One region of the Exiguobacterium sp. OS-77 genome, then DNA from elsewhere that is predicted to be linked to it. Evidence: riboswitches for the same ligand, from Rfam matches in the RefSeq annotation. Region 1 holds a riboswitch; the other holds the start of a gene.

What was found. Region 1 has a riboswitch for S-adenosylmethionine ahead of EXG77_RS01835 (methionine ABC transporter ATP-binding protein). Riboswitches for the same ligand answer to the same signal wherever they lie in the genome.
Region 2: it holds a riboswitch for S-adenosylmethionine, as region 1 does, so the genes downstream of both, mtnK (S-methyl-5-thioribose kinase) here and EXG77_RS01835 (methionine ABC transporter ATP-binding protein) in region 1, are expected to answer to the same signal.

What each region holds. Positions count from the first base shown of each region.
Region 1 covers NZ_DF239008.1:344,101-358,893, reverse strand. Annotated here, with positions in the region: gene EXG77_RS01845 (MetQ/NlpA family ABC transporter substrate-binding protein) at 1-741, opposite strand, end outside; gene EXG77_RS01840 (methionine ABC transporter permease) at 761-1,411, opposite strand; gene EXG77_RS01835 (methionine ABC transporter ATP-binding protein) at 1,401-2,429, opposite strand; SAM riboswitch class I at 2,516-2,619, opposite strand; SAM riboswitch class I at 2,869-2,970, shown strand; gene EXG77_RS01830 (carboxylesterase) at 3,038-3,796, shown strand; gene EXG77_RS01825 (transposase) at 3,886-4,032, shown strand; gene EXG77_RS16650 (IS3 family transposase) at 4,142-4,246, opposite strand; gene EXG77_RS01810 (hypothetical protein) at 5,376-5,966, opposite strand; gene EXG77_RS01805 (thymidine kinase) at 6,529-7,143, opposite strand; gene EXG77_RS01800 (DedA family protein) at 7,327-7,977, shown strand; gene EXG77_RS01795 (type B 50S ribosomal protein L31) at 8,014-8,259, opposite strand; gene rho (transcription termination factor Rho) at 8,351-9,724, opposite strand; gene EXG77_RS01785 (C40 family peptidase) at 10,079-10,756, shown strand; gene EXG77_RS01780 (SDR family oxidoreductase) at 10,833-11,600, shown strand; gene glpX (class II fructose-bisphosphatase) at 11,877-12,842, opposite strand; gene murA (UDP-N-acetylglucosamine 1-carboxyvinyltransferase) at 12,875-14,122, opposite strand; gene fsa (fructose-6-phosphate aldolase) at 14,151-14,793, opposite strand, start outside.
Region 2 covers NZ_DF239008.1:2,719,624-2,734,416, forward strand. Annotated here, with positions in the region: gene EXG77_RS13880 (transglutaminase domain-containing protein) at 1-682, opposite strand, end outside; gene EXG77_RS13885 (DUF58 domain-containing protein) at 679-1,761, opposite strand; gene EXG77_RS13890 (MoxR family ATPase) at 1,758-2,714, opposite strand; gene EXG77_RS13895 (ABC transporter permease) at 3,080-4,084, opposite strand; gene EXG77_RS13900 (sugar ABC transporter ATP-binding protein) at 4,081-5,589, opposite strand; gene EXG77_RS13905 (sugar ABC transporter substrate-binding protein) at 5,586-6,668, opposite strand; gene mtnA (S-methyl-5-thioribose-1-phosphate isomerase) at 6,680-7,729, opposite strand; gene mtnK (S-methyl-5-thioribose kinase) at 7,726-8,892, opposite strand; SAM riboswitch class I at 8,971-9,074, opposite strand; SAM riboswitch class I at 9,280-9,381, shown strand; gene EXG77_RS13920 (2,3-diketo-5-methylthiopentyl-1-phosphate enolase) at 9,452-10,642, shown strand; gene EXG77_RS13925 (2-hydroxy-3-keto-5-methylthiopentenyl-1-phosphate phosphatase) at 10,639-11,298, shown strand; gene EXG77_RS13930 (methylthioribulose 1-phosphate dehydratase) at 11,295-11,915, shown strand; gene EXG77_RS13935 (acireductone dioxygenase) at 11,932-12,468, shown strand; gene EXG77_RS13940 (arsinothricin resistance N-acetyltransferase ArsN1 family A) at 12,593-13,081, shown strand; gene EXG77_RS13945 (MBL fold metallo-hydrolase) at 13,142-13,897, shown strand; gene EXG77_RS13950 (pentapeptide repeat-containing protein) at 13,966-14,604, opposite strand; gene EXG77_RS13955 (DNA polymerase) at 14,781-14,793, shown strand, end outside.

The DNA.
Region 1 (14,793 bases):
ATCTTTTTGTTGATACAGCGATGCGATTTTTTTCAGTTCTTTTTTGTTCTTGTCTTCCGTCCGTGTCGCGATGATGTTGATGTATGGTTTTGCTGTCTCGTTCTCATGAACGATCGAGTCCTTGATCGGGTTGAAGCCAGCGTCAACCGCGATGCCATTGTTGATGATAGACGCCGCGACGTCCGGTAAGACGCGTGGCGTTTGTCCGGCGACGATCGGAACGATTTTCAGCTTCTTCGGATTCTCGACGATCTTATCGACCGAACCGTTACCATCGAAGTCGTCCGGTAGCTTGATCAGACCTGCTTCTTGCAGTAACAAGAGGGCGCGTCCCATGTTCGTCGCTTCGTTCGGAACAGCGATTTTTCCGCCATTTGGAATATCTTTGACATCCTTGTATTTATCCGAGTAGATCCCCATCGGTGCGATGACAGTCGTCGCAATCGGCGATAGCTTCAAGTTATGTTCTTTCTTGAAAGCGTTGAAGTAGGAAATCGTCTGGAAGGCATTGGCGTCGATCTCACCCTCAGCCAGTGCCATGTTCGGCTGGACATAATCGGAGAACTTGACGAGTTCGATTTTGATGCCTTCCTTCTCTGCTTTTTTCGCGACATAATCCCAAACTTGTGTGTCTGAACCGCTGACACCGAGCTTGATCGTCTTTTCGTCTTCTCCTGATGCTGCGCACCCGGCAAATAAAATCGTCGTGAGTGTTGCTCCAATTGCTACTGCTTTTTTCATGGCTGAATCGCTCCCTTGATTAATGTCTTCTGATTTTTCGTGCGACGATGTTGCCTGTCGTCTGTAAGCCTTGGACTAAGATGACGAGAATCCCGACCGTGATGATCATGACTTTCGTATCAAACCGTTGATAGCCGTAAGTAATTGCTAAGTCACCCAAACCGCCGCCACCGATGGCGCCTGCCATCGCCGATGCCCCGATCAAGCCGACCGTCGCGATCGTTAAGTTCAGGATGAGTGAACCGAGTGCTTCCGGTAGGAGGAAGCGGAAAATCGTTTGAAACGGTGTCGCGCCCATCGCTTCTGCTGCTTCAAGAACGCCTTTATCGACTTCGAGTAAAGAACTCTCGATCAGACGCGCCATGTACGGTGCAGCGTAAAAGACGAGCGGAACGATTGCGGCTTCTGTTCCGATCGATGTCTGAACGATCAAGCGCGTCAACGGGATGATCGCGACGAGTAAGATGATGAACGGAATCGAGCGGAAAATATTGACGATACTGTTGAAGAACGTGAACAACGGAACATTTTCAAGTAACGCTCCTTTTCGCGTGACGACAAGCAGGATACCGAGTGGTAAGCCGATCAAGGTCGAGAACAAGAGCGAAACGGATACCATCGTCATCGTCTGCAAAAATGCTGTCCAAATATCACTGTAGTTAACTAGCATCAGCGAGCACCTCCTCAACGGTTACCTGTGCCTGATCGATGTAGTGTAAGGCACGTTTCACTTCAGCCGGCTCACCAATCAACTCGACGAGCAAGGTGCCGAACGGCGTCTCCTGCAACTCCGTGATGCTACCGTGCAGGATATTGACATCGACGTCGAAGCGTTTTGCGACTTGCGACAAGAGTGGTTGTCCGGTGTGATGTCCAAGGAAGTGAATCTTATAGATTGGATGCGCATTTCGCGACTCGATCAACTGACGAATCGACGCTGGAATCTCGTCATGCATGACGGACCGTACAAAGTTCCGTGCCGTCTCGGTCTGCGGATTTGAAAAGACATCAAAGACCGTTCCTGACTCGATTAGCTTCCCAGCTTCGATGACGGCTACACGATCGCAAATCTCCCGGATGACGCCCATCTCGTGGGTAATCAAAAGAATCGTGATCCCGTACTCTGCATTGATCCGTTTTAATAACTGAAGAATATGATGTGTCGTCTGGGGATCAAGTGCTGACGTCGCTTCGTCACATAAAAGGACGGAAGGTTGCGTCGCGAGTGCCCGGGCGATACCAACGCGCTGTTTCTGCCCACCCGACAATTGATCTGGATAATGATCCGCCTTGTCCGCGAGATCGACGAATTCGAGCAACTCCGTCACCCGACGGCGAATCTCATCTTTCTTGACGCCTGCGAGAACGAGTGGTTTTGCAACGTTCGTAAAGACCGTGTTCGCATTCAATAGATTGAAGTGCTGAAAGATCATTCCAATCCGTTGTTTTGCTTGGCGTAATTTTTTCGGAGACAGTTGCGTTAAATCTTCCCCATCGACCGTCACCGTTCCTGACGTCGGTCGTTCTAACAGATTGACACAGCGGAGCAGTGAACTTTTCCCGGCACCGCTAAAGCCGATGACACCAAAGATTTCGCCTTTCTCGATCGTCAGGTCGACACCGTCGAGCGCTGCAATCGTCTGATCTTTCGTGACGTACGTTTTTTTGACTTGATGAAATGCAATCATTCCGTTTTCCCCCTTCATTCAACAAAAAAGGTCCCTTCTTGAGAAACAAGAAGAGACCTGGATCCGCACAGTGGCAGAATCCACTCCACTCATCTCTCAGACATCTGTCTGATGGAATTGGCACAGTGCTCATAATGAGTCTGTTGCCGAGGTTTCGTAGGGCCAGTCCCTCCACCTCTCTGGATAAGTATTGCGGTATGAAATTCGTATGTGTGTTGTTGCGTTGTTGCTTATGTCGTAAAACTAATTTTTACATTACGGGTCGAAACTTTAAAAGTCAACCAACTTTGCAAAAATAATCCATTTGGCGCATATCGATGGATTTACAAGTTATGAATTAGCTTAATGAACGGATCACGATTCGTCAAGAAAGATTTGACAAGTCATTTTTGGTCGTGCTACCATCGTTTCAATGATTATTCCGACAATTCCAATATGATATTTATCAAGAGTGAACGAGAGACCTGGCTCTATGACTTCACGGCAACCTGCAATTTGTAAGGTGCTCCGACCAGCAAAGCGCGGCTTTGGATGATACGGTGAAAAACTCGTGGGCGTCCAAGCAGTGACGTCGACGAGTTTTTTTCATGAATGGAGGAAAAATAGTAATGATGAACTATCCTGTATTGACTGGTGCTGAAGCGTTTTATTTTCAAGGTGGATCGATCGGCATTCTAATCTGTCATGGTTTTAACGCCACTCCGCAAAGTGTACGGGACGTCGGTGAGGCATTCGCTGCTGAAGGTTTTACCGTCTATGCCCCGCGCTTACGTGGACATGGAACGAACGTCCGCGAGTTCGAACAATCGACTGCTCGATGTTGGAAGCAAAGCCTGCAAGACGGCTATGAACGTTTACAAGAAACATGCGATCAAGTCTTCGTCATCGGTCAATCGATGGGTGCGACGCTTGCGCTGTCGCTCGCCGCTGACGGGATTCCGTTTGCCGGCATCATTACGATCAATGCCGCACTCTCCGTTCCATCCTATGAATCACTTTCGTTCGAGGACGGTCCAGAGTATTTACCGGAAGGCGCACCGGACATTAAGCGAGCAGCCTTTGAAATCATCTATGATCTTGTTCCGAGCCGTTGTGCGTTCGAACTTGTTCGCCTAATGGATGAAACAAAAGGACGCCTTGGATCGATCCTTCTACCGACATTGATTCTTTACTCAGCGACCGATCACGTCGTTCCACCTTCGAGCTCGGATTATCTGCACCAGCACATCGGAACAAATGATAAACGAAGCTACTGTTTACTGAACTCGTATCACGTTGCGACACTCGATCATGATCAGGATTTGATTGTTCGTGAGACGATTCGCTTTATCGAACAATCGTGTCAGTTTTCGCAAGAAACAGGCTGAATCAAAAAAACAGCTATTCGTTTCCATATGGAAGCAAATAGCTGCTACAGATTGTAGGCAAAGCGTATTTTTTCTTCTAATGAGAATGATTGCGCTTTGTTCATTTCGAATCGTTTCCAAGGACAAGCACCGACCTCGTTCTGTTAATCAAGATAGCGCTTCTTCAATATGTATTCGGTATTCCTTGCATGCGACGTACCATCAAAGAGATCAAGACTAACATGACATCCCATTAGGTTTTAGGTTTTGGGCTGAAAGAAAAGGTGCCCCCTATTTCTCTATATTCGGGAAGGACTACGTCCGGTAGACTGATCCAGCAATATGAGATACATATAAACACCTTGATTAGGCTGCCAGTACACCATATCTTTTCGGTGTCAGGTAGCCTAATTTTTCTTGGATTCGTTCTTCGTTGTAGTAATTTAAGTAGTTGATAACGAGCTCAGAGATCTCATGGTCTCTTAGTGAATTAAATTTGACGTACTGGAACTCCTCGGACTTTAAAATGGAGTGAATGATTCGATAACTGCGTTGTCCCAACAGTTTCCTCTCCGAGACATACTACTTATTTTTGATACCTTACTTCTCCATGATCTCTTTCGTCGTTAACTCACCACTCAGCTTTCCTTTGACTACTGCCCAATTTATTTCGCTTGAATATACGTTTTTGCCCATGCAAAAACACCTCCGATGTTAGTATCTTTTAAAAATGTACCACTCCGAAAGTGTTTTTTATGGTCTCAAAATTTTAGGTTCGCCCACGGTACGGACGTCTTTGAGAGTGCTTTTTTATCGTGTCCTCACTCAAGAGGTCAAAGCTGGGTTCGTCGTCCATTCGGTCATCTTTATCGACTCTACCACATATCAAGGCGAACACAAACAAACGGAAGTTCAAGAAAATGCTCGTTCGACGCGCTATCCAATAGTACAATGACGCATTAGATCAAGACGTCAACGAGGATTGGATCTTACATGAAAAAAAGCTCCCCCCCGCCAAGACGAAGAGCGTGGAAGAATGTCAGATAAAGGAGAGTACAGCAGCTCCGTGGAGTGAAAAAACGATGCTTACTTTCATTGCATGAACCCTAAAAAGATTTCGAATTAGTCCTGGGAATCCACATTTTTTACATTTAAGTAGTCAATACATACAACAACCCCTCATTTCAATTACGAAATGAGGGGTTGTCTACAATCTGAAACTCCCATATTTAATTATAGGATTTTTTTGCTCACCTTTTTCTTTTTTAGCTGCTTCAAAGTTAAGATAAATGGTACACCCAACAGCTGCGATTAAAAAGATTATCCCGTACCCTATTTCAAAGTTAAAACCATAATACAAGATTGCAACTGTGACTAATACAATCAAAACTAATCGTATACTAGATTTGTGGTGTTTACTCATTTGTTTACCTCCAATTCCTTACATCAACAGTTATCGTTGTTTGATCTTTTCAATTTATCCATTAAACAAATCCTTCAAAAACACTATACCTTACACCAAAAACCTTCGAAAGGTTAAATGCAAATAATAAAAAAACAATAAGAGATTTCAATTGATGAATCTGTATTGTCTTTTTAATTACTTATATACTCTATGTTTAGAGTTGGCTAACTTAATGCACTTATAATTCATATGACCGTACGTAGTCAGTAGTCCAGCTAAAGTTAAGCTTGCTCCTTTTGTAAGCAAAAGTCTTAGTCCTTTTTTGAAATCACCTTCGAGAAGTGCTGCGACAATTGCTGCAACTCCTGTTAGACCGTATTTATTTTGGATATATTTCTTAGCGCAAGCATCTCGAACTGCTTTCCACTTAGGATTGATTTGACTAGAACTAGCTGCCGCCATCATAGATGCTTTACTAGAATTTGAAGATACTTTTTCTTCAATTGGATCATTAGTTAGTAATCCAAGTTCTTTCAATTCTTTTTTTATCTCTGTGTATTTCCGATTACCTTTTAATTCTTTTTTTAATTGTTCTTCATTCACAAAGACAGTACCATCTTCATTTGTAACAGAACTACGACTTACCGCTTCCATGATCGCGACAGCTTCTTTTTCACTTAATTTTTTTTCGACAGCAGATACATTTTTCATTGGAATATTTGCAATAAACAAAGCGAATACTAAAGCAACCATCAAAAATTTCATCCATACATTATTTGATTTCATCCAAATTCCCCCTGTTTTTGTTTTTCTGATTGACCTAAAACCAAAATAATACATACCCAGAGGTTATCATATCCCAAAAAATGTAAATGATTTTTATATGTTTTTTAGATTACAACTTTGAAAAACATTGACACACGCTGTGCTACAATAGTATCTTCCTGGAACAAGGTGTGATTTTTTCATGATTTGCATGATATCAGGAAAACCCTATGCTAGCACGTTGAGTGATACTATTTTTCTCTTATGCTCTTTCTCGTCATTTTTGAGTATTTTTCATTTTAAGTCGTACTTTAGTCCTTGTTATTGTAATTGCATCGTATTATAACTCACAGTATCTGACTCACGATAAAGAACTGTTACAAGTAGTAATTAGTTACTTTATTCTTTTAGTCCTAGCTTTCTTTATCATTCATCTCGAGTTTAAAAAAGTGACTAAAAGAAGCTGAGACTTAACTAGCTGAGTTTAACGAAAAAAAAAAAAGAATCGCCATCACTCAGGATGTGCAATTCCTTTTTATCATCTGTAAAACTGAGTTATATCCCAGCCTTCGCCTTTTTTCATTTATCGTTCTTGGTGTTGCACCGATTGGAGCGGCTTCGGTTTTCCAGGTACCTCATGGCAATGACGGCAACGTGGCTCATACGATTCCGACGCTCCGACTAGGATGATCGGATCATCGTAGTTCGCTGGTTTCCCGTCAATCAAACGTTGTGTCCGGGAAGCCGGATCCCCACATGAAAGACAGATCGCTTGTAGCTTCGTCACGAATTCTGCACGCGCCAGTAATTCAGGCATTTTCCCGAATGGCTCTGCCCGGAAATCTTGATCAAGGCCTGCACAAATGACGCGTTTTCCGTCTTGTGCGAGTGCTTCGATGACTTGTACGATCTCATCATCAAAGAATTGAACTTCATCAATGCCAACGATTTGTGTTTCTTCTGCTACTGCTGCATAGAGATCACGACTCGTCGCCATCGGAATCGCTACGACAGAGTTGCCAACGTGAGAGACGACATGCTCTTCATGGTACCGGTCGTCGATTGCCGGCTTGAATACTTGCACGGGCAGTTTGCCATACTGCGCCCGTCTGACACGACGAATCAACTCTTCCGATTTCCCGGAAAACATACTGCCACAAATTACTTCGATCCAGCCGTACTGATTTATTACATGCATCATCGTCCGACACCGTCCTCTAAAAATAGTCACTTTAACGAGTATAGCTCGAAACGGTATCGAGAAAAAGGGTTGACTTCCGGAAATCAAAATTCATTTTTTCTTTCCCTAGAATTTTTGTCCTTTCATTCCAACTGTCCCCTATTTCCTGTACACTGAAGAAGAAGATTCTCACGAAAGAAGGTGTCCCCGATTCATCATCTCTTACATGACATCCTGCACCAATATGGTGCCCTTGGTCTCTCCGTCCTTCTCGCAGGTGGTATCGTGGGATTGCCGGTTCCTGATGAGACCCTGCTCGTTTTGTCCGGATTTTGGATGCATCAAGGCAATCTACCACTCGTCGGTACGATTCTCGCCGCTTACGCCGGCAGTTGCATCGGGATGACGATCAGCTATTTACTCGGATTAAAACTCGGTATGCCACTACTACACCGCGTTGGACCGAAAATGCGTATCTCAGAAAAACATATTCTTTCCGCTGAAGCCGGTTTTCGTCGTTACGGAAAATCGGTCTTGATCATCGGTTACTACATACCTGGTCTCCGCCAACTCTCTGCCTTTTTTGCAGGCGTCTCAAAAATGCCGTTTCGCGTTTTTGCGAGTTATGCGTATACAGGTGCCTTGATTTGGATCAGCGTGTTCTTAGGTGCCGGTTACTTCGTCGGCCGCCATCTCTCGTTCCATAAAGTCATGGACTATGTCTTGGCACATCCGGAAGTCATGCCCTATTTAATCGGGATTGCTGGCGGAATCGCCTTCTCGTTCGTCTTGAAGACGTATCTCACTTATCGTTCACAATTCAGTCTATACAAAAACAGCCTGCTTCCTTAATGGAGGCAGGCTGTTTTTTTAAGAACCAACAAGTAATTACTTGCGGCCGTATTTTTTGTTGAAGCGATCGACACGACCATCTGCCGCGTTGAACTTTTGACGACCTGTGTAGAATGGGTGCGAGTCTGAAGACACATCCACACGGATGAGTGGGTACTCGTTACCATCTTCCCAAGTGATCGTTTCGTTCGAAGAACGAGTAGAACCGCTTAAGAATTTGTACTCAGTCGTTGAATCCATAAATACTACTTTGTTGTAGTTAGGGTGAATTCCTTGTTTCATGGTTGATTTCTCTCCTTCCGCCCTGGTTCATTTGCTGAGCCAGAGTAAGTTACCTTCCTATACTAAACGATTTTTTTATGCGTCGCAATAGTTATTTTTCTGTCGTCGTTTCCTTCTTGACGGTACGTGGTTTAGCTGGCGCGCGTCGAACCGCCTTCTTCTGTTCTTTCTCAAGTACGACGAAAAATTCTTCATTATTTTTCGTATCACGAATCTTACGCAGGAACGTATCGACGAACTCGTTCGACTCGTTCATCGTCCGGCGAATCGCCCAAAGCGCATCAAGCTGCTCTTTCGGAAGCAACAGTTCTTCCTTCCGTGTACCGGACTTCCGAATGTCGATCGCTGGGAAGATTCGACGCTCTGACAACTTACGATCGAGATGCAGTTCCATGTTGCCAGTTCCTTTGAATTCCTCATAGATGACGTCATCCATGCGCGATCCTGTCTCGACGAGTGCTGTCGCAAGAATCGTCAAACTACCACCGTGTTCGATGTTTCGCGCTGCACCAAAGAACCGTTTTGGCTTATGGAACGCAGCCGGATCAATTCCGCCCGAGAGCGTCCGACCACTTTGCGGTACCGTTAAGTTATAGGCCCGTGTTAGACGCGTGATCGAATCCATCAAGATGACGACATCCTTCTTGTGTTCGACAAGCCGCATCGCCCGCTCGAGGACCAGTTCAGAAATTCGGACGTGGTTGTCCGGTGTTTCGTCAAACGTCGAGCTGACGACGTCTGCTCCTGGAACCGAACGCTCAATGTCCGTTACTTCCTCAGGTCGCTCATCAATCAAGAGAATGATTAGTTCGACATCCGAATGATTCTCCTGAATCGAGTTTGCGATTTCTTTAAGGAGTGACGTCTTCCCTGCTTTTGGCGGTGCGACGATCAAACCACGTTGACCAAATCCAACCGGTGCAATCATATCCATGACACGAACGGATAGATGGCGTGGTTCTGTCTCAAGTCGCATCAATCGGTCCGGATAAATTGGTGTCAGTGCCGGGAAAAATAACCGGTTACGGGCAGTATCCGGTGCTTCACCGTTAACGGCTTCCACGCTAAGTAACCCTTGGAACCGTTCGTTTTCCTTCGGTGGACGGACTTTACCTGTGACGACATCACCATTACGTAGATTAAAGCGTCGGATTTGAGATGCTGCGATATAAATATCTTCAGAGGATTGGGAATAATTGATAGGACGAAGGAAGCCAAAGCCACCATCGTTTTGCATTTGTGGATTGCCAGGGATGACTTCGAGTACCCCTTCGAGGAAATAAAGACCAGTCGATTCAGCCTGTGCTTTTAAAATCTTGAACATCAACTCGCGTTTACGGGCTTCCCGGTATTGTGGGACATTTTTCGTCTTTGCGATTTCATAAAGTTCTTTTAATGTCAGTTGGCTCAATTGAGCCAGTGTATAGGAACGTTCTGGTTTATCTTTTTTATCAGTTGTTGGCATGTTCTTCACCTATTCTTTATAAATTCAACTGCATTCAGCATACTTCCATACATACATCAGGAGGTATGTAATTTTATTCGTGAACTAAAGGTATCATATTTTTTTGAATTCGTCGTCAACAATCCTTTGCGTTTCTTACTTTGTAATATTCAAGGATATTATTTCAGTTATGTTACAAAAACATCTGTTTTGTCTTCTAACTGAAAAAACGTTTTCAAGTGTGCGCATGCTAAGATATTCCTGCAGACAAAATTCTTACACAGTTGTAAGGTTCACTGCTTAACCAAACACTTAATGATTTCATCATATAACTTACGGACGCAACACACTACATTAAACGGAGGAATTCTTAACATGAAACGTTTTCTAGCATCGATCGCGACAGCAGCCTTAGTGGTTTCAGGTTTTACATCAGTGGGTACAGGTAAAGTTGAAGCAGCAACAGTCACGAAAGTCAAGATCACGGACAACGGTCTTCGTGTTCGGACAGCACCTTCTACGAAAGCAAGCATCGTCGGGAAAGTCAACGCTGGTCAAGTCTTTACATATAAAGGCAAGTCAGGCAGCTGGACAAAAATCTCATACGGCGGCAAAACACGTTATGTCTTCTCACAATACACAAAGACATACAAATCATCTTCAAGCGCTAAAAAAACAACGAGCACATCTTCTAAACGGACTAAAATCCTAAGCGAAGCAGCAAAACATAAAGGTACACCATATGTATGGGGCGGAACGACGACTCGTGGATTCGACTGCTCTGGTTTCACAAGCTACGTCTACAAGAAAGCGGCTGGTAAAACATTACCACGTACGTCTTCTTCACAATATTCTTCTTCTAAGAAAGTCAGCGTTTCTAAAGTACAGCCAGGAGATCTTGTCTTCTTCTCACACGGTAGCGGCATTCAACACGTTGGGATCGCAACAAGCAAGTCAAGCATGGTCAACTCAGAAACAGGTGGCGTTAAATACTCAAGCTTCAAATCAGGGTACTGGGGTTCACGCCTTGTCGGCGCAGGATCTTACCTATAATTCATCATCTCAAAGCGGTTGAGCATTGGCTCGATCGCTTTTTTTCATCGAATCGATTACAGGAGGAGGAAATCGGATGCATGTCTTAATCACAGGTGCTTCAAGAGGTCTTGGTCGTGAATTTGCTTATCTGCATGCCAAGCAAGGGGATCACGTCTTGCTCGTCGGACGCGATGCGACAGCACTCTTCGAAACGAAGTTCCATGTCGAGCGACTCGGGGGAACGGCAACCGTCTTTCCGTATGACTTAACGCAGCCGACGCATCGTCTCGCACTATTTCGGGCAACGGAACAGATTCCGGTCGACTGCGTCATCAACAACGCCGGGATCGGCGTCTTTGGTTCTTTCCTTGAGACCTCGTTCGAAGACGAGTCCCGGATGATTGCCTTGAATATCGAAGCATTAACACACGTAACGAAGGTCTATGCCTCTCGCATGAAAGCACAGGGAATCAAAGGACGTATCGTCCATCTCGCATCAACGGCTGCGTTTGAAGGTGGTCCATGGCTGAGTGTCTACTACGCGACAAAAGCCTATGTCCTTCATTTCTCGGAAGGCTTGACGGAAGAACTCGCACAAGACGGGATTCAAGTCAGCGTTGTCTGTCCAGGCGCGACCCATACCGGTTTCGAATCAGCAGCAAATCTTGAACAGTCACGCTTGTTCTTGCGACCTGGTGTCATGGATGCTCCGACGGTTGCGCGCATCGCCTACCGCGGCTATATGAAGGGGAAAACGTTCATCGTTCCTGGCTTCGGGAATGCCTGGTATATCTTTTCGACGCGTTTTCTACCGCGTCGGTACGTCACCCGACAAGCAGGAGAAGTTCAGCGTCCACGGTGATAGTTATAATGTTCATTATTTCAATATTTATGACGTTCATCCTCAACTCCTACAGGAAAAGGAAACGAGTTCAACGTTTCCGTCAGGGTAAGGTAAGACCCGACATTTCGCATAAGTTGCGAGATGTCGCGGCTTACCTCCCGCCTGAGTAAAGTGAGGATATGAACGTTATCAGTTTTAAACATCATCAAAAAAGAGTTGGCCTTCCGGAAATTATCCGCAACACCAACTCTTTTTGTGTGGATTCAGACGTCCTTTTTGAGGAGTCGTCCTATTTTACTTAATGACAAGCTTCGGTTTTTTCTTGAACGAGTGAATACCTTCGACGAAACGCACCGTTCCGGATTTTGCACGCATGACGACAGAGTGTGTCTGACCGCCTTGTGCCGTGAACTGAACACCTTTCATCAACTCACTGTCCGTGACGCCTGTCGCAGCAAAGATACAATCGTCTCCTGAAACGAGATCATCCATCATAAGGATCTTCGATGGATCTTCAATGCCCATCTTCTTGCAACGCTCGACCTCGGCATCGTCTGCTGGTAACAAGCGTCCTTGGAGCTCACCACCGAGGCATTTCAAGGCAACGGCAGCAAGAACGCCTTCCGGTGCACCACCTGAACCGAGCAGGATATCAATCCCCGTATGCGGGAACGCCGTGTTGATCGCAGCAGCGACGTCACCGTCACCGATCAAGCGAATCCGCGCCCCTGTTGCCCGAATCCGTTGAATGATTTCTTCATGACGTTCGCGATCCAGAATCGAGACGACGACGTCTTCGATTTCTTTGTTCTTCGCCTTCGCTACGGCTGCGATGTTTTCTTCGATCGTCGCATCCAGACTGATGTGTCCTGCCGCTTCCGGGCCGACTGCGATCTTATCCATGTACATGTCCGGTGCATGAAGTAAATCTCCTGCATCCGCGACCGCGAGAACAGCAAGTGCGCCCCATGTTCCTTTTGCGACGATGTTCGTTCCTTCCAGCGGATCGACGGCGACGTCGAGTCGTGGTCCATACCCATTTCCTAGCTTTTCTCCAATGTAAAGCATCGGTGCTTCATCCATCTCGCCTTCCCCGATGACGACGGTTCCTTTCATCGGAATCGTATCGAAGACATCACGCATCGCGCTTGTTGCCGCATCATCCGCTTCATTCTTCAATCCTTTTCCCATCCAGCGTGCAGAGGCGAGTGCTGCTGCCTCCGTGACGCGTACCAGTTCCATTGATAGACTTCTCTCCATGTGTATGTCCCCTCTCCCTTGTTACAAATCGGTCAAATCGTTTCACGCCATACGAGGGCGCCAAGTTCCTTCAACTTCTGATCAAATCGTTCGTAACTCTGGTCAAGCACTTCTGCATGGTGCAGCGTCGTCTCCCCTGAAGCGAGAAGTCCCGCCAAGACAAGTGCTGCGCCACCGCGTGGGTCCGGTGCCTCGATTTCCGTACCAAGTAAGGATTCGCCACCACGAATGATGATTGAGGCGTCTTCATGCGTGATTCGAGCATTCAAGCGTCGTAACTCCTGCACATGCCGGAAACGCTGCGGATACAACTTATCGACGACGATACTCGCTCCTTTTGCTTGCAGCAACGCTGCCGAGATGACAGGCTGTAAGTCGCTCGGGAATCCACCGTAGTGGAAGACACGAATATCGACCGGCTTCGTCTCCTGAAACGTCGCCGTGACGGAATCATCCGTTGCTTCGATCAACGCACCGTACCGCTCGAGTTTTTGGATGACGCTCTCGAGATGAAGCGGAATGACGTTATCGACGGTGACGCGTCCAAGTGCCGCCCCCATCGTCAAGAACGTTCCTGCCTCCATTCGGTCCGGAATCAAGGTATGCCGGCAACCACTTAGTTGCGATACGCCCTTGATTCGAATCTCGTCCGTTCCTGCCCCTTTGACGCTTGCCCCCATGTTCGTCAACATCGTACTGACGTCGATGACTTCCGGGTCGTAGGCGGCGTTTTCGATGACAGTCGTTCCTTCAGCGAAGACAGCGACGAGTAAGGCACTGATCGTCGCTCCGAAAGATGGGAGATCGAGGTAAATTCGGTTACCGACGAGACGATCGACGCGCATGTAATGGACGCCTTGCTCGTTACGTACAGAAACACCTAGACGCTCTAGTGCTTTGATGTGTAAATCGATCGGTCGTGGTCCGATGGCATAACCTCCAGGAAGACCGACGACTCCTTGTTTGAATCTGGCTGCCAGAACGCTCATGAGGTAGATCGATCCGCGTAACTTGCGCGTCTCCGCACCAGTCAACGGCATCGATTCGACCCGGCTTGGATCAATCGTCACCATATCGCCTTGACGTGTCACGACCGCGCCGAGCGTCTCCAAAATCTCGATCATCGTCGCGACGTCGCCAATCTCCGGCACGCCTTCAAGAACGACCGTTTGATCCGTCAGGAGGGCTGCAGCAAGACACGGGATGGCGCTTTGCTTCGAACCACTGATTGATACGGTTCCTTCTAGGCGTTGTTGCCCTACGATATGCAAAATGTCCACGTTCCATCAACCTTTCTCTTCGCTACGATTATTGCTGCGTTTTTTCCCAGTCCGCGAGGAACTTTTCGATCCCTTGCGTCGTGAGTGGGTGGTGTGTGAGTGACTCGATGACCGAGAACGGAATCGTCGCGATGTCTGCGCCCGCAAGAGCAGCGTTCGTGACGTGAACCGGGTTCCGGACCGATGCCGCGATGATCTGTGTCGGAATATCATGTACGACGAAAATTTGAGCAATCGTCTCGACGAGCCCCATTCCATCTTGGCCGATGTCATCTAGACGACCGAGGAATGGTGATACGTATGTCGCACCAGCACGGGCTGCGAGTAACGCTTGGTTCGGATTGAAGATCAATGTGACGTTCGTCGTGATCTTCTCTTTTGAAAGGGCTGCGACTGCTTCGAGTCCGGCCGGAGTCATTGGAACCTTAACCGTAATGTTCGGTGCAATTTGGGCAAGTTCCTTCCCTTCACGAATCATTCCTTCTGCATCGAGCGCGATGACTTCAGCGCTAACAGAGACGTCCCCGACGATTTCACAGATTTCACGAAGTCGTGTATGGAAATCGACGCCTTCCTTAGCGACGAGCGACGGATTCGTCGTGACACCATCTAAAATCCCCATTTTATGTGCTTTCTTGATGTCCTCTACGTTTGCTGTGTCAATGAAAAAT
Region 2 (14,793 bases), 2.4 Mb from region 1:
CGTAGCCGACCTTTTGAATCGCATTTGACGGCTCTCCTTCACCTTCAAGACCGGACGTCAAATCGTACCAACTGTCTTGCCATGTCGCATTGATGACAGGACTTTGGACAGCAGCGACGATGACAGCACCCATGATGAATAAAGCACTCAGCGGACGAACGTAAGAAGCGCGCGGTCGTTCGTTAACTTCCGTCGCATAGAGTAATAATAAAGATAGAATGATCGGATAGAGAATGAAAGTCTCTCCCGAATAATCCGTCCACGTATCGCAATAGGCGATAAATCCGATGACACCGAAGGCAAGACCAAACACAAATCCGCGATTCGGGAATGTCCGCCGTGCTAAATAAGCGATCAAGAAACTGATCAGTCCGATCGAGAGTGCAAAGGCTGGTCGTCCCGGTAACTCACCATTGATGACACTTTGAACATCTGAGCTGATTTCCGTAAAGATGCCCCATGGTGCTGCTCCCGGCGTCAAAATCAAATAAAACGATAGGAGTAGTCCACCGAGACTTCCGAGTAAAAAGTAACGCCGCGATAGATGCGACAACAGCAACGGCAGAAACAGCATCGGTAAGAAGGACCAAAGATGTTCGAACGTCGTCAGTTCAAGAAGTGGTGGCATGAAACAAGTCAGGACGGCTGCCGCGATAGCGTTCCAAAGTAAGCGTCGCATCATCGCACTCCCCTCCGTTCTGGTGTATAGACATGAACGGTGGCTTCTTGATTAATCTTCGAGATCCATAGTTCATTGTTCGATTCAAGATCCGGCGTGATGAAGAGGACGTTGCCACTCAATCGAAGCGCTTTTGACGAGTACTCCCATGACTCGATGAACGTCCGCGTCCGACTCGGTTGCGCCGTCATCAAGTAATGCGTCAGTTTCGCACCCTCGAGTGGTAACGATAACGATTGAACAGCATGTCCGACGAGGTGAATGCGGTAGCTCAGCCGTCTTTTATTTAGCTGATCCGTCGCTTCTGCCAGCATCGAGATGACGCGTTCGAAAGCTTCACCCGCTTCCGTCCCCTCATCAAAGACGATCGTCGTCTCCCGTTCCTGCTCTCGTTCAAACGTTTTCGTCATTAAACCTTGGCGTTTTGCTGTCGCTTTCCAATCGATCTGATTCATCCGGTCACCACTGACGTATTCCCGGACCCCGACGACAGTAAAGGACGACTGACGAAGATCAAGCGACACAGGGGAGATTCCTCCATCGCCGCGATCCTCCTCATGCGGAAGTTGAACGGTAAGGCGTGCCGGTTCAATCGCAAGATACGTCTCGACCGGAAACATCCGTTTCCGCTTGAACAGACCAAACGGATCCGTAATTTCAACGATACAGCCAGGAATCTGGTAGACTCCTCGACGAATCGATGGAATCGTGTAGTCGATTTGCTCTGTCTTCCGGTAGTGGGCACGGAGCGGACGGCTGATATCGAGTTTTTCTTCGCTGAGTTCGTTTGGAATCGCCTCCGTCACCTCGACGGCTCCGACCAAAAACGGAAAACGCCGGCGAACCCGTAAGGAAACCGGGATATCTGTTCCGGCAACGAGCATCTTATTCGAGACTTCGCGCGTCGCCAGTGCCTGCGTGACGGGCCAAACGAGGAAGAGCGTCCAGTAGACAGTCAGACCGGCCATGACATAAAACAGCAAGGAAGCGACATTTCCGCCATCGACGCGCGCATATGTCCATAAGGCAACCGTCGTCAAAAGGAGTACAGCGTAACGCCAACCAATTTGCCACTTCGTCATAGGGACTCCACGTCTTGTTGGATAGGTACAGCAACCTCTTTTTTGATTTGTTCTAAAATCCGTTCAGACGATTGACCGTGATAACGCGCGTCCGCTGTCAAAATCAAGCGGTGTGACAGGACCGGAATCAAGAGATGTTTGACATCATCCGGTAAGACGAAACTGCGTCCTTCCATGTATGCCCACGCTTGCGCGACTTTCATCAAAGCAATCGAAGAACGGGGACTCGCGCCGAGATAAAGTGAACCGTTCGTCCGGGTCGCTTGGACGAGATGGACGATATATTTTTTGACGGGCTGTGAGACATGGACGTTCTTGACTTCTTCTTTCATCTGGAGCAATTGCTCGCGACCAATCACCGCTTCGAGCGTTTCAATTGGTTCATCCCGTTCGAAACGTGTCAGTAGCTTCATTTCCTGGTGGAAATCAGGATAACCCATTTTGACTTTGACGAGAAAACGGTCGAGTTGTGCTTCTGGTAACGGATACGTTCCTTCGTGTTCGATCGGGTTTTGTGTCGCCATGACGAAAAAGGGATTCGGAAGCGTATGAATCTCACCATCGACGGTGACGTTCGCTTCCGCCATTCCCTCGAGTAAGGCAGATTGAGTTTTTGGTGATGTTCGGTTAATCTCATCGGCTAAGACGATGTTTCCCATTAAAGGACCCGGTCTATATTCGAATTGGCTAGTTTTCTGATTATACATCGATACACCCGTCAAATCTGACGGAAGTAGGTCTGGCGTGAACTGAACACGTTTGAAGGTCAACCCGATCGATCGGCTGAACGCACGAACGAGCATCGTCTTCCCGACTCCCGGTACGTCTTCTAATAGGACGTGACCGCCCGCTAGTAATGCTGCCAATGATTGTGTGATGACATCTTCCTTACCAATGATGACTTTCTCTACGTTGTCGATAATCGCTTGAATCTCCTTAGTGTATGTTCGCATTGTCAGGCCCCTTGCTCTCGTAGTAGTTGAATTTTCTGACTTTTTATATCATCTCATATTCCGCTACGCTTTTAAAGAAATACGAGCAGTTTCTAGCACATGAAAAAGGGGGAACGCCGTAGCGTTTCCCCCTTATTTGTTTCAGGAACGAACACATGCCGTGATCCGTTCTTGAACCGTGCAGTTGCACGTAAAACACGAATACATCCGTGTCAATGGACAACGTTCGTCAAGTCCGGTGATCCTCTTCTTTCAGAAGCGACATGCGATCGTTCCCTCTACATTGGTAATCATTCATGTGCATCACCATCCTTTCATATATTGAATATTACCGAATATGTTATAAACGAAACGTCGAATTTTAATTATTTTTTTCGATACCGTGCATAGGTCGTCGCGAGTGCGACCGCAAGGACCAGCCCTTTGATGATATTCAACGAATAGTATGGAACAGACAGCATAACGAGACCATTTTCAAGAATCCCGACGAGACAAGCCCCGACGAGTGTGCCAAGCGCATTCGGCTTCCCTTGTCCCGCGAACGACGAGCCGATGAATGCGGCTGCGACCGCTGGCATCAGATAACCGGAACCGGCATTAATTTGTGACGATCCGACTTGTGACGCAAGTAAAATTCCACCGATTGCCGCAAGTAATCCAGCAATCAGATACGCGAGTGCCCGGTAGCGATTGACACGAATTCCTGTCAGGCGTGCTGCTTCTGGATTCCCACCGATGATATAGAGAAAACGACCGTGTCGCGTATGGCTTAAGAAGACATGTGTCACAGCGACGACGACGAGCATGATGACGATGATCCAAGGCGCCTGGCTGATTTTCGCGAATGCCTCCGGAATCGTGCCGACTGTTGGTGTACCGTCCAGGCGCGGCATTCCGGCACTGATTGAACCACCACCGGTATACGTCATCGCGACACCTTCGACGATAAACATCGTCGCAAGCGTCGCAAACAAATCCGGAATCTTAAACCAAACGATGAGTAAGATGTTCACCAGAGCAACGCTAAGAGATAAGAGAAGTGCTAAACTAATCGAGACACCGAGCGGCAGACTGTACCAGACGAAGAACGAAACGACGAAAGAACTCGCAAGCGTCGCGGTCGAACCGACCGATAAATCAAATCCATTGACCGTCAAAGAGACGGTCAAGCCGATCGCGATAATCGTCACGATGGAGATACTTCGTAAAATATTAATCAAATTCGTCCCTTGTAGGAATGTTGGAGCCGTCGTCGCAAAAAACAGGACGAGGGCAAGGATCGCGAGGACGATCCCCCAGTCGTTCAAGAATCCGAGGACAGGACGTAACCCCTTCCCTCGGTTCGTTTGTTTTGATACTACCTCATTCATCGTTGCCCTCCTCCTGTCGCATACCACAACAAGGTTTCTTCTGATGTATCCGCCGTCTTCGTTTCATGGACGATCCGTCCATCGAACATGACGTAGATTCGGTCCGTGACGGTCAAAAGTTCATCCCATTCACTCGTCGCGTAAAGGATCCCTTTTTGTTGTTGCGCGAGTCCGTCAATCAGACGATAGATATCTTGTTTGGCTCCGACGTCGACACCTTTTGTCGGTTCGTCCAAGACGAGTACAGAAACATCGGTCAGTAACCATTTTCCGATGGCGACTTTTTGTTGATTCCCACCGGATAGTTGACCTACTTCCTGTTTCACGTCTGCCACTTTAATGCCCAGCTCCTTGACCCATTGCGATGCCTGATCTGCTTCTTTGCGACGATTCATCAGCCCCCAACGGTTGACGAAATCATGAGCTGCCGCTGCTGTTAGGTTTTCTGCGACAGAATCGGCAACGAGGATCCCTTCTTTTCGTCGTTCTTCTGGAACGAGACCGATCCCCGCTTGAATCGCAGCTTGTGGATTGCGAAGGCGATGGGCTTTTCCACCTATCCGAACCTCCCCTTCCTGAAACGGACGATCACCGAACAATGCTTTGCATAATTCCGTTTTACCGGCACCGACAAGACCCGCGATACCAACGACTTCACCTGCTTGAACCGTCAAGGAGATATCGTGGACGTCCGCATTCGTGGCACTCTCGACCGTCAGTACGTTCGTTGCATTTACCTGTGACGTTTTCGCAACAGACGTAAGCTGACGCCCAAGCATTTGCTCAACGACATCTTCCTTCGTGATGTCTGTCAAAAGATGTCGCGAGATGAGTTGACCGTCGCGCATGACCGAGATGGAGTCGCAAATCTCATATAGTTCCTGTAAACGATGCGAGATGAAGATGATCCCAAGCCCCCGTTCGGCTAAACGACGCACGACTGAAAAGAGATGGCTTGTTTCCGCCTGACTGAGCGGTGCCGTTGGTTCATCTAAAATCAAAAAACGGCGTTCTTGGACGAGGGCGCGAGCAATCAGTACGAGTTGCTTTTCAGCAAGCCGCAACTCCTCGACACGTGTCTTGACGGAAATATCCGCCTGTAATGTTGCTAACGCTTCTTTGGCACGCTGTATGTAACGGCGTTGGGATACGAAGCCAGTCATCGTTCCGTCCGTCAACAGATCGAGACAGATATTCTCAGCGACCGTCAAATACGGGACAAGCGCCACATCGACCTCTTGTTGGACGAGGTCGATTCCAATCTGTTTCGCATCACGCGGTGACGTGATGGTCAACTCCTTCCCGTCGAGACGGATCGTTCCTTCGTCCGCTGTTTCCGCTCCGGATAAGACTTTCATCAACGTCGACTTACCGGCACCATTCGCACCGACAAGCGCGTGGATTTCACCGGATTTCACTTCAAACGAGACTTGTTTTAAGGCTTGCACTCCCGGAAACGCCAGTGAAATCCCGGTCATCTTCAAGTGATGATTGGTAGACGTCATTGTTTCTTATGGACGTCACGCAACCGGTCCATCCACGGTTCATTGAATTTGTCCGATGTACTCCATCCTTTGATGATCGTATCGAGATTGTACATCGTCGTGTCCTGCTTCAACGCCTTCTGCTCCACGAGTTTCGCGTCGAGATCAAAGCTATCCGGTGTCTTCTCGCCAGCGATTTTCTTAGCCAGTAATCGCATGTCCGTTTGTCCAATCAAGAATGGATCCACCGCACTCGTCGAGACCCAGTTACTGCCTTTTTCACGCATCAGGTTGATATCCTGATTCGAGACATCGATCGAGATTAGCGGGATTTCTTGACGTTTATTATCCTTGAGCGATTTGTAAGCCCCTTTTGCGACTTCGTCCCACGCTCCCCAAACCGCATCAATGCTTCCTTTCGGATATTTCGCGAGAATCGCATTCATCTTCGTTGCGATATCCCCTTGGACATCTTGGAAATTTGTCGGTCCAACTGTCTCAAGCGTTTTGATTTTACCGTCTGCTTCGTACGTCTTATAGATTTCCTGACGACGATCGAGCGGGGCAAAACCTGGTCCGAACCAAAGTTTGATGACACGGACTGGCTTTTTGTCCGTCACCTTCGTCACTTCATCAAGCGATAGCTTCGCGAGTTGATGATCGTTTTGGAACGTTTCCGTCACACCTTTTAACGCCGTTCCTTTTTTCTTCGTGACCGTATCGAACGTCACGACCTTCAGCCCTTTGTCGACCGCTGGTTTAATCATGTCATAGGCGTAGTCTTCCTTACCATGCGAGATGATGAGCCCATCATAATCTTGCTGAATCGCTTGCGCGACAAGCTCCTTGAACTTGACGTCGTTACCTTCCGAAATGAACGTGCTGACTTTAAAGCCAAGCGCTTCGCCTTCACTTCGTGCGCCATCAAGGAATTGTTTCGTATGGTCGTCCGATGCTAGGTTGCGGATCACGGCGATCTTGACGTCTGATTGAACCCCTTTTGGTACATCCTTAACGACCTTCGTCGTCGTGGCTTCTCCATTCGCACAAGCCGCTAGTAACAGTGCCGGTGCTAGGACGGCGTAAGCTAGTTTTTTCATGACATATCTCCTTATCCGAGGGGTTGAAGCCCTGTTAATTGTTCAATCGTTTCTTCATTCGGTTGCGTGATGACACCAAGTTCGGTGATGATGCCCGTGATGAATGTGTGTGGTGTGACATCAAACGCCGGATTGAAGACAGCGACGCCTTCCGGTGCTGTCGCGACACCTTGGACAGTCGTCACTTCTTGCGGATCACGTTCTTCGATTTCGATCGCGTCTCCGGAAACGAGCGAGAAGTCGAACGTCGAGAGCGGTGCTGCGACGTAAAACGGAATACCAAAAGCTTGCGCGAGCAATGCTAATTGGAACGTCCCGATTTTATTCGCGGTATCTCCGTTTCGTGTAATGCGGTCGGCACCGACGATGATCGCATCGATCTGTTTTTCTTTCAGCGTATGGGCGACCATGTTGTCCGTAATTAACGTGACATCGATCCCGGCACGTTGAAGCTCCCATGTCGTCAATCGTGCTCCCTGCAGTAACGGTCGCGTCTCACTCGCAAAAACGGATAATTCAATGCCGCGTTCTTTTGCGATGTAGAACGGCGCAAGTGCTGTTCCATAAGCAGCGGTCGCAATCGATCCAGCATTACAAATTGTTAGAATCCGGTCGCCTGACTGGAATAATTCCAGTGCATGAATCCCGATTTGACGTGACGTCTGCGCATCCTGGTCGTATAAAGCGACCGTCCGTTTTTCCAACCGTTCGCGAATCTCTTCTACCGACGTCCCGTCTTGAATGATTGGATTCAATTGATCGAGGACATTTCGCAAGTTGACGGCCGTCGGTCGTGTCGCGAGTAACGTCGCCGATGTCTCAAGCAAGGCTTGCTTGTAGACCGGAAGCGCCGCTTCAAACCGGTATGCTTCTTGAACGAGCACGAATCCCCCAAATAAACTGATCGCAGGTGCGCCCCGAACGCGCAGTTGTTTAATCGCCTCAACGGCTTGCGCGAGATCAGCAATGACTTCATAGTGCTCTTCCTGCGGTAGACGTGTCTGATCGAGAATCGTCAAGACACGGTCTTCGTAACGGATACTTTGAACGAATGTAGTCATCGGCTAAGTTCCTCCGTTACGTCAAAGTTTCGTAAATCATCGAATGTCCGACATTCTGTACGGCGTTTGATTAACGCTGTTCCTAGACGGAGAGCGTGACGTTTCCGCTCTAAGCGTTCCGTCGTTGAATTGATTGATTCTAAATCAGCGACCAGTGCTAGACCGATCGTCCGCCGAATCAATTCGCAACCGGCGAAGCCAAGGGCATCCTGCAAGATCGTGCTCAGTACATCATCGACGAGTCCTGGTGCCTGGAACGGTTCGACGGCTTCCCGTTCCCATAAGGCACGGAACGTTGAAGCGAACGTCAGCCAGAACGTATCGATATCCTTGATTCGGGCGTCACGTCGTGTAGGGTAATCCGGATATGCCGCGAAGAATAAGTGGGCGATGAACTGTCCGACATCGAATCCAAATGGACCATAAAAGGCGAATTCAGGATCGATGACTTTCGTTTCCGTCGCTGAGGCGAAGATGCTTCCTGTATGTAGATCGCCGTGCAGCAATGCATCTCCTTTCGTGATGAAGAGCGCTTCGAGTTTTGCGACTTCGCGTTTCAACTCATCGTCTGCCCATAGACGTGCCACCTCTTCTTCGAGTCCGGCTTCAATCTCGTTCGTCTCCGCGTCATGAAACGGATCCGTGAAGATTAATTTTTCCGTGATGTCGCACAAGTCTGGATTGTAGTACGTTCGGGCGACACGTTTCTTTTCAACCGGACCAAGCGCAAAGTCCGATGTATGGAATAACGTCCGAGCGAGATAAGAACCGATATGTTCCGCAAGCAACGGATACTGTTCACCTGCGAGTAAACCGCTTCGAACGATCGTCAAATGTGAAAGATCTTCCATGACCGTATACGCCTCTTCGTGACTAGCATGAAAAACACGTGGTACGAACGGTACGGCATGTCGCGCGAATTCACGGAGTGCGGATTGCTCGATCCACGCTCGTTCGAGCGATAACGGCCAGCTCTCCCCGACGACCTTCGCATATGGTAATGCTTGTTTTAAAATCAAGCGATGTTCGCCTTCTCGAATCCGAAAGACGAGGTTGAGGTTCCCGTCGCCAATCTCTTCTGCTTCGACGGCTCCATCGCCGATCAGTCCTAATGTCCGAACACGATCAATCGCGTCCTGTTCTGTGAATGCTTTATATGTCATCTCAGTTTCCCCCTATGTGATACACGAAAAAGCGCCTCTTTTCGTCATCGAAAAGAGGCGCAGAAAAGTCACTGCGTCCTCTTATCTCTCAGACGAAACGTCTGTTGGATGTAGCACCGTGCCTAGTGGTCGGTTGCTGCGGCGTCATCGGGCCAATTCCCTCTGCCAACTCGCGATAAGAGTCGTATGTAGTTGTCGTGTGTGATATTGATTTGAATCTTACGCAATCGACTTCCTCGCTGTCAAATCGAAATCAAGCAGAAACGGACATCATTTTTAAGTCATCTATAGAAAGAGTATTTCCAAAAAAATAAATTTTCTAAAAATAGTTTGACAAGTCACGATTCTCATGTAAAAATTGCAATTAGATTTCACAATTTCATCCAATTCTTATCAAGAGCAGACGGAGGGACAAGCCCTACGATGTCGCAGCAACCGACCTTTTGGCACGGTGCTAATTCTTGCAGCTACTAAGCTGACAGATAAGAGTCCACGTTCGAATCATTCATGGTCTCTTGTCGCTGACGAGAGACCATTTTTTTGTTGAAGGAGGAAAGACATGGCTTATATCACTGCTACTTATCAATTGACTGCCCGTGATCGACTCGAGCAGCGCGCTGAACAACTCGCGCTTGGTCTGACAGTCGGTTCTTGGACGGAACTGAATCATCTCGAACAACAACAACTCGCCTCGTTCAAAGGGGAAGTCGTACATACCGAAGAGCGCGATGGCAAAGGATATATCACGATTCGTTATCCGGAACATAACGTGTCGCGCGACTTTTCTGCGATTCTGACGACCGTCTTCGGGAAACTCTCACTCGACGGTGAAATCAAATTAACGGAATTGCTACTACCCGATACATTTACGTCGGACTTTCCAGGTGCGAAATTCGGGATTGAAGGGGTCCGTTCCTTGATCGGTGTCGAAGATCGCCCATTATTAATGAGCATCTTCAAAGGAGTCATCGGACGCGATTTATCGTTTCTTCGTGATCAACTCGAAGGACAACTCGCTGGTGGGATTGATCTCGTCAAGGACGATGAGATCCTATACGACAATCCATTGACGCCAACGATTGACCGGGCACGAATTGGACGTGAGGTCATCGACGCTCACTTCCACCGGACCGGTAAACGCGCGTTATATGCAATCACACTCAGCGGTCCCGTCTTTACGCTCAAGGATAAAGCCAAGCGATTGATTGACGCTGGAGCGACCGCTTTCTTGCTGAATACCTTCACATACGGACTCGACGTCTTACGCGAACTGGCAAGTGATCCGGAAATCAACGTCCCAATCTTCAATCATCCGGCCTATAGCGGTGCGTTGATCGCTAGCCCGAATCACGGAGTCGCAGCTCCTGTCTTACTTGGCACATTACCGCGTGCTGCTGGAGCAGACTTGACGCTATTCCCGTCGCCTTACGGCAATGTCGCTTTGCCAAAGGATGTCGCCCGTGGTATCGCGGTCGAAGCGACCCGTCTCGGTCAGACGAAATCGATCTTCCCGGTTCCTTCAGCCGGTATTCATCCTGGACTCGTCGCTCAACTCGTACGGGACTTCGGGATCGATTCCGTCATCAACGCCGGTGGCGGCGTACATGGTCATCCGCAAGGTGCTGCGGCTGGTGTCACCGCTTTCCGTCAGGCACTCGATGCGGCACTCGCAAATGAATCCCTATCGACGGCAGCATCGCGTCATGAAGAATTACGGATCGCCCTCGACGCTTGGGGGATCAAGTCATGACCGTACGGATTCTTTGTGACTTCGACGGTACCGTGACGACACAGGATAATATCATCGCACTCATGCAGGCATTTGCGCCAGCGAGCGACTTCGAACCGTTGAAACAAGGTGTACTCGACCGGACGTTATCGATTCAAAGTGGTGTCGGGCAAATGTTCGCACTTCTGCCATCTGATGGGAAAGCGTCCTATCTTGACTTTTTACTGGAGCGCGCCGTCATTCGCGACGGATTTTCGGAGTTGCTTCAGTACAGTCGTCGTCAAGACATCGATTTCTCGATCGTCAGCGGCGGAATGGACTTTTTCGTCGAACCGATCTTAGCGCCATTCCTTGAGCAGGAGCGCATCTATTGCAATGTCGCAAATTTTGACGGTCCATTCGTTCATATCGATTGGCCACACGCCTGCGATACCCATTGCACGAACGGGTGCGGCTGTTGTAAAACGTCCGTTGCTCGGACACTACGTAAAGACGGTGACGTCATCATCGTCATCGGCGACTCGGTGACGGACTTCGAACTCGCAAAACAAGCGGATCGTGTCTATGCCCGTGATTATCTGATCACGTTGTGTGAAGAGAACGATATCGCCTATACACCGTTTGAGACGTTCCATGATATCGTTCATGATTTAACACGAGCGGAGGTGACAACATGACATTCATGCGACGCTATGAAGAGCTACGCGCCATCAAACAAGAGCTTGCGGCTCGCGATTGGTTCCCTGGTACGAGTGGCAATCTCGCCATTCGGACATCCGGTGTCCCGGTTGAATTCCTTGTGACGGCAAGCGGAAAAGATAAACGGCAGACGACTCCTGACGACTTCGTTCATGTCGATGCGACCGGTCAATTGATCGGTGAGCAATCCGGGCGTCCTTCTGCTGAGACATTGCTCCATGTCGAAGTGTTCAATCGAACGGACGCCGGTTGTTCCCTGCATGTCCATACGATTGCGAACAATGTGATTTCGGAACTCTATGGCGATCAAGGCAGCATCACCTTTTCCGGTCAAGAAATCATCAAGGCACTCGGACACTGGGAAGAGGATGCGACGGTCACGGTACCGATCATTCCGAATCATGCGGACATTCCGACGCTTGCCGCTGCTTTTGCACCTCATGTCACAGCAGACAGTGGTGCCGTCCTGATCCGCAATCACGGAATCACGGTCTGGGCACCGACCGCCTTTGAAGCAAAGAAACACCTCGAAGCCTTCGAGTTTTTATTCAATTACACGTTGACGTTGCAATCATGCCGTCAATCCATTCATTAAAAGGAGGAATCATCTCATGGCAACAGTCTTATTCCAAGAAACAAACACACGGTATACGGATCAAACGGAAGTCGCTGACTTCCTTGCGTCACGCGGCGTTCTTTACGAACAATGGGACGTTTCGAAACTTCCAGCGCCTCTCGTTGAGAACTTCACACTGACGGATGCAGACAAACAAACGATTCTCGATACGTTCGCTCCCGAAATCAAAGACGTATCAGAACGTCGTGGGTATCAGACAGCTGATATCATCTCACTTTCGGATACGACACCGAACCTGGATGAGTTACTCGTCAACTTCCAGAAAGAACATCATCACACGGATGATGAAGTTCGTTTCATCGTTAGCGGTCATGGCGTCTTCGCGATCAAAGACGAAGAAGTCGGCTACTATAACATCGAACTCAATCCTGGTGATTTGATTTCCGTTCCTGTTAACACACGCCACTACTTTACGCTTCAAGACGATCGTAAAGTCGTTGCTGTTCGGATCTTCGTCACGACAGACGGCTGGGTTCCGATTTATGAAAACGAGACGTCAACGGTCTCTTAAGAACGATATAAGCGCTGATTTCCTTTATGTGAAGGAAATCAGCGCTTTTCTTATCGCACAAACATATCACTACATTGATACGTAACCGATATAATGAAGGAAAAGCGATGAGGAAGTGAGCGTCATGCATATTCGTCCCGTAACGGAACACGACTTATCAGCGATTCTCGCCATCTATAACGAAGGCATCGAAGATCGAATCGCAACGCTTGAGACCGACCAAAAGGACTTATCCTTCATGACCCAGTGGTATGTAGAACGCACCGATCGATATGCCGGATATGTCGCTGAAGATGACACAGGTGTCCTCGGCTTCATTTCCCTCGATCCGTATAATCCGCGTCCTGTCTACGCATCCGTCGGTGAGATTTCGGTTTATATCACCCGGACTCATCGTGGACAAGGGATTGGCACACGTTTGCTTGAAACGGCTGAGCAACACGCCCGTGATCATCAGATGCATAAACTCATTCTCTTCACCTTCCCATTCAATAAAATCGGACAAAAACTCTATATCCGCTCCGGGTTCCGGATCGTCGGAACGTTTAAGGAGCAAGGACAGTTGAACGGCGAATATGTCGACGTCATGGCGATGGAGAAACGCTTGCGATAGGATTCATTGAATGCCAGACGGGGAATAGTCAATCCGAGTCATTGAGAGAGGATGAACCTAATGGATATTCAACAAATTCGCAATGCAACACTCGTTGTCACGTATGCCAATCAAGTCTTACTAATTGATCCGTTCCTCGGCGAAAAAGGCAGCTTGCCTCCCTTCGGTCAAACACCGAATGCCGTCGCCAATCCACTCGTCGACTTACCGGTCGATGTCAAGACACTGCTCGATCCTGACGCCATCTTCGTCACGCACCTGCACGCTGATCATTTCGATGATGCTGCTAAACAACTATTACCCAAGCATTTGCCACTCTATGCGCAGCAAGAAGAAGACGCGCAGCACATCCGAGAAGCCGGCTTCACGAACGTCTCTTCCTTCGATTCCGGTGTGACGATTGGTGATATTCAAATCCATCGAACAGGTGGACAGCATGGTGTCGGTGAAATCGGCAAACGGATGGGACGTGTGTCTGGGCTCGTCCTCACCCATCCGGACGAACCAACACTTTATATCGCAGGTGATACGATCTGGTGCGACGAGGTCGCGCATGCAATCGAACAACATACACCCGATATCATCGTCGTCAACAGTGGAGCCGCCCAGTTCTTGACCGGAGAGCCGATCACGATGTCACAGCGTGATCTCCTTGCCGTACACGAAGCAGCGGCGGAAGCAACGATCATCGTCTCGCACCTCGAGTCCGTCAACCACTGTCTCTTGCGACGTGATATGATTGCTGACTTTTTAACTGCTTTCCATCTCTCTGCCCATTTCCTGATTCCGGAGGACGGCGAAACGATGTCATTTTAAAAACAGTAACCTTCATCAAAAAGAAGTCCTGCTTTTCGAGTAACAATCGAAAGCAGGACTTCTTTTTGTTATGGGATGACAAGGCCTAACAAGCGAGCAAAGGCGACTGCTTGCTCTTCCGTAATGACAGCGCCTGGTAAAAATCGCGGATCGATCGTAATACCAGAGAGTTCCGTCTGCCGGAGGTCGAGACCTTTTAACGGTGTTTCAATCCATTGGCTATCTGTAAGCCGGACCGCTTCGAGTTTCCAATGGGTCGGCTTCACTTCGAAGAACTGTGCTTCTTTCATCGTCGTTTCGCTCCAGTGTTGATGACGGACCGTACTGCGAATGAACTGTGCGTAATCCGCAAGCCCTTCCTGAATCGTTAAATGGTCAAGCGTACAATCTTCAAACTGGATGCCCGTCATCCGGCATCCGACGAAGGACACACGGTGAAAACGAGTTTCTTGGAAGTGACATCCCGTTAAGTCGCATTGCTCAAAACGAATATCTTCGAACGAACCACGGTCAAAGGTCAGATTCGCGAACGAGACATTTTGAAAACACACTTGATAGGCATCGATGCGTTCTGTCAGTTCACTCGGCATCGACTCTTTCTCATAACGCGCTCCTTTTAGATACGGGTCATCGATTTCGACTTGATCGAACGTCTCTGGCTGAAGCGTCTTCGGTAATTCTGGTAATCGGATAACGGTCTCTTTCAATGAAGGTTCCCCCTTTTTTCTCTCCCTTAGTGTACCAAACTCCTTTTATATGAGGAGAAATCGTTCGAATTCCCCTTTTTTCAACAGTTTTTATTTTGAGACACTTTGAGACCATGCTATAGTCAAGGAAAATCAAAATAAGAACATACGTTCTTTTATGTAAAGGAGTGATTCAGATGTTTCCTTCCG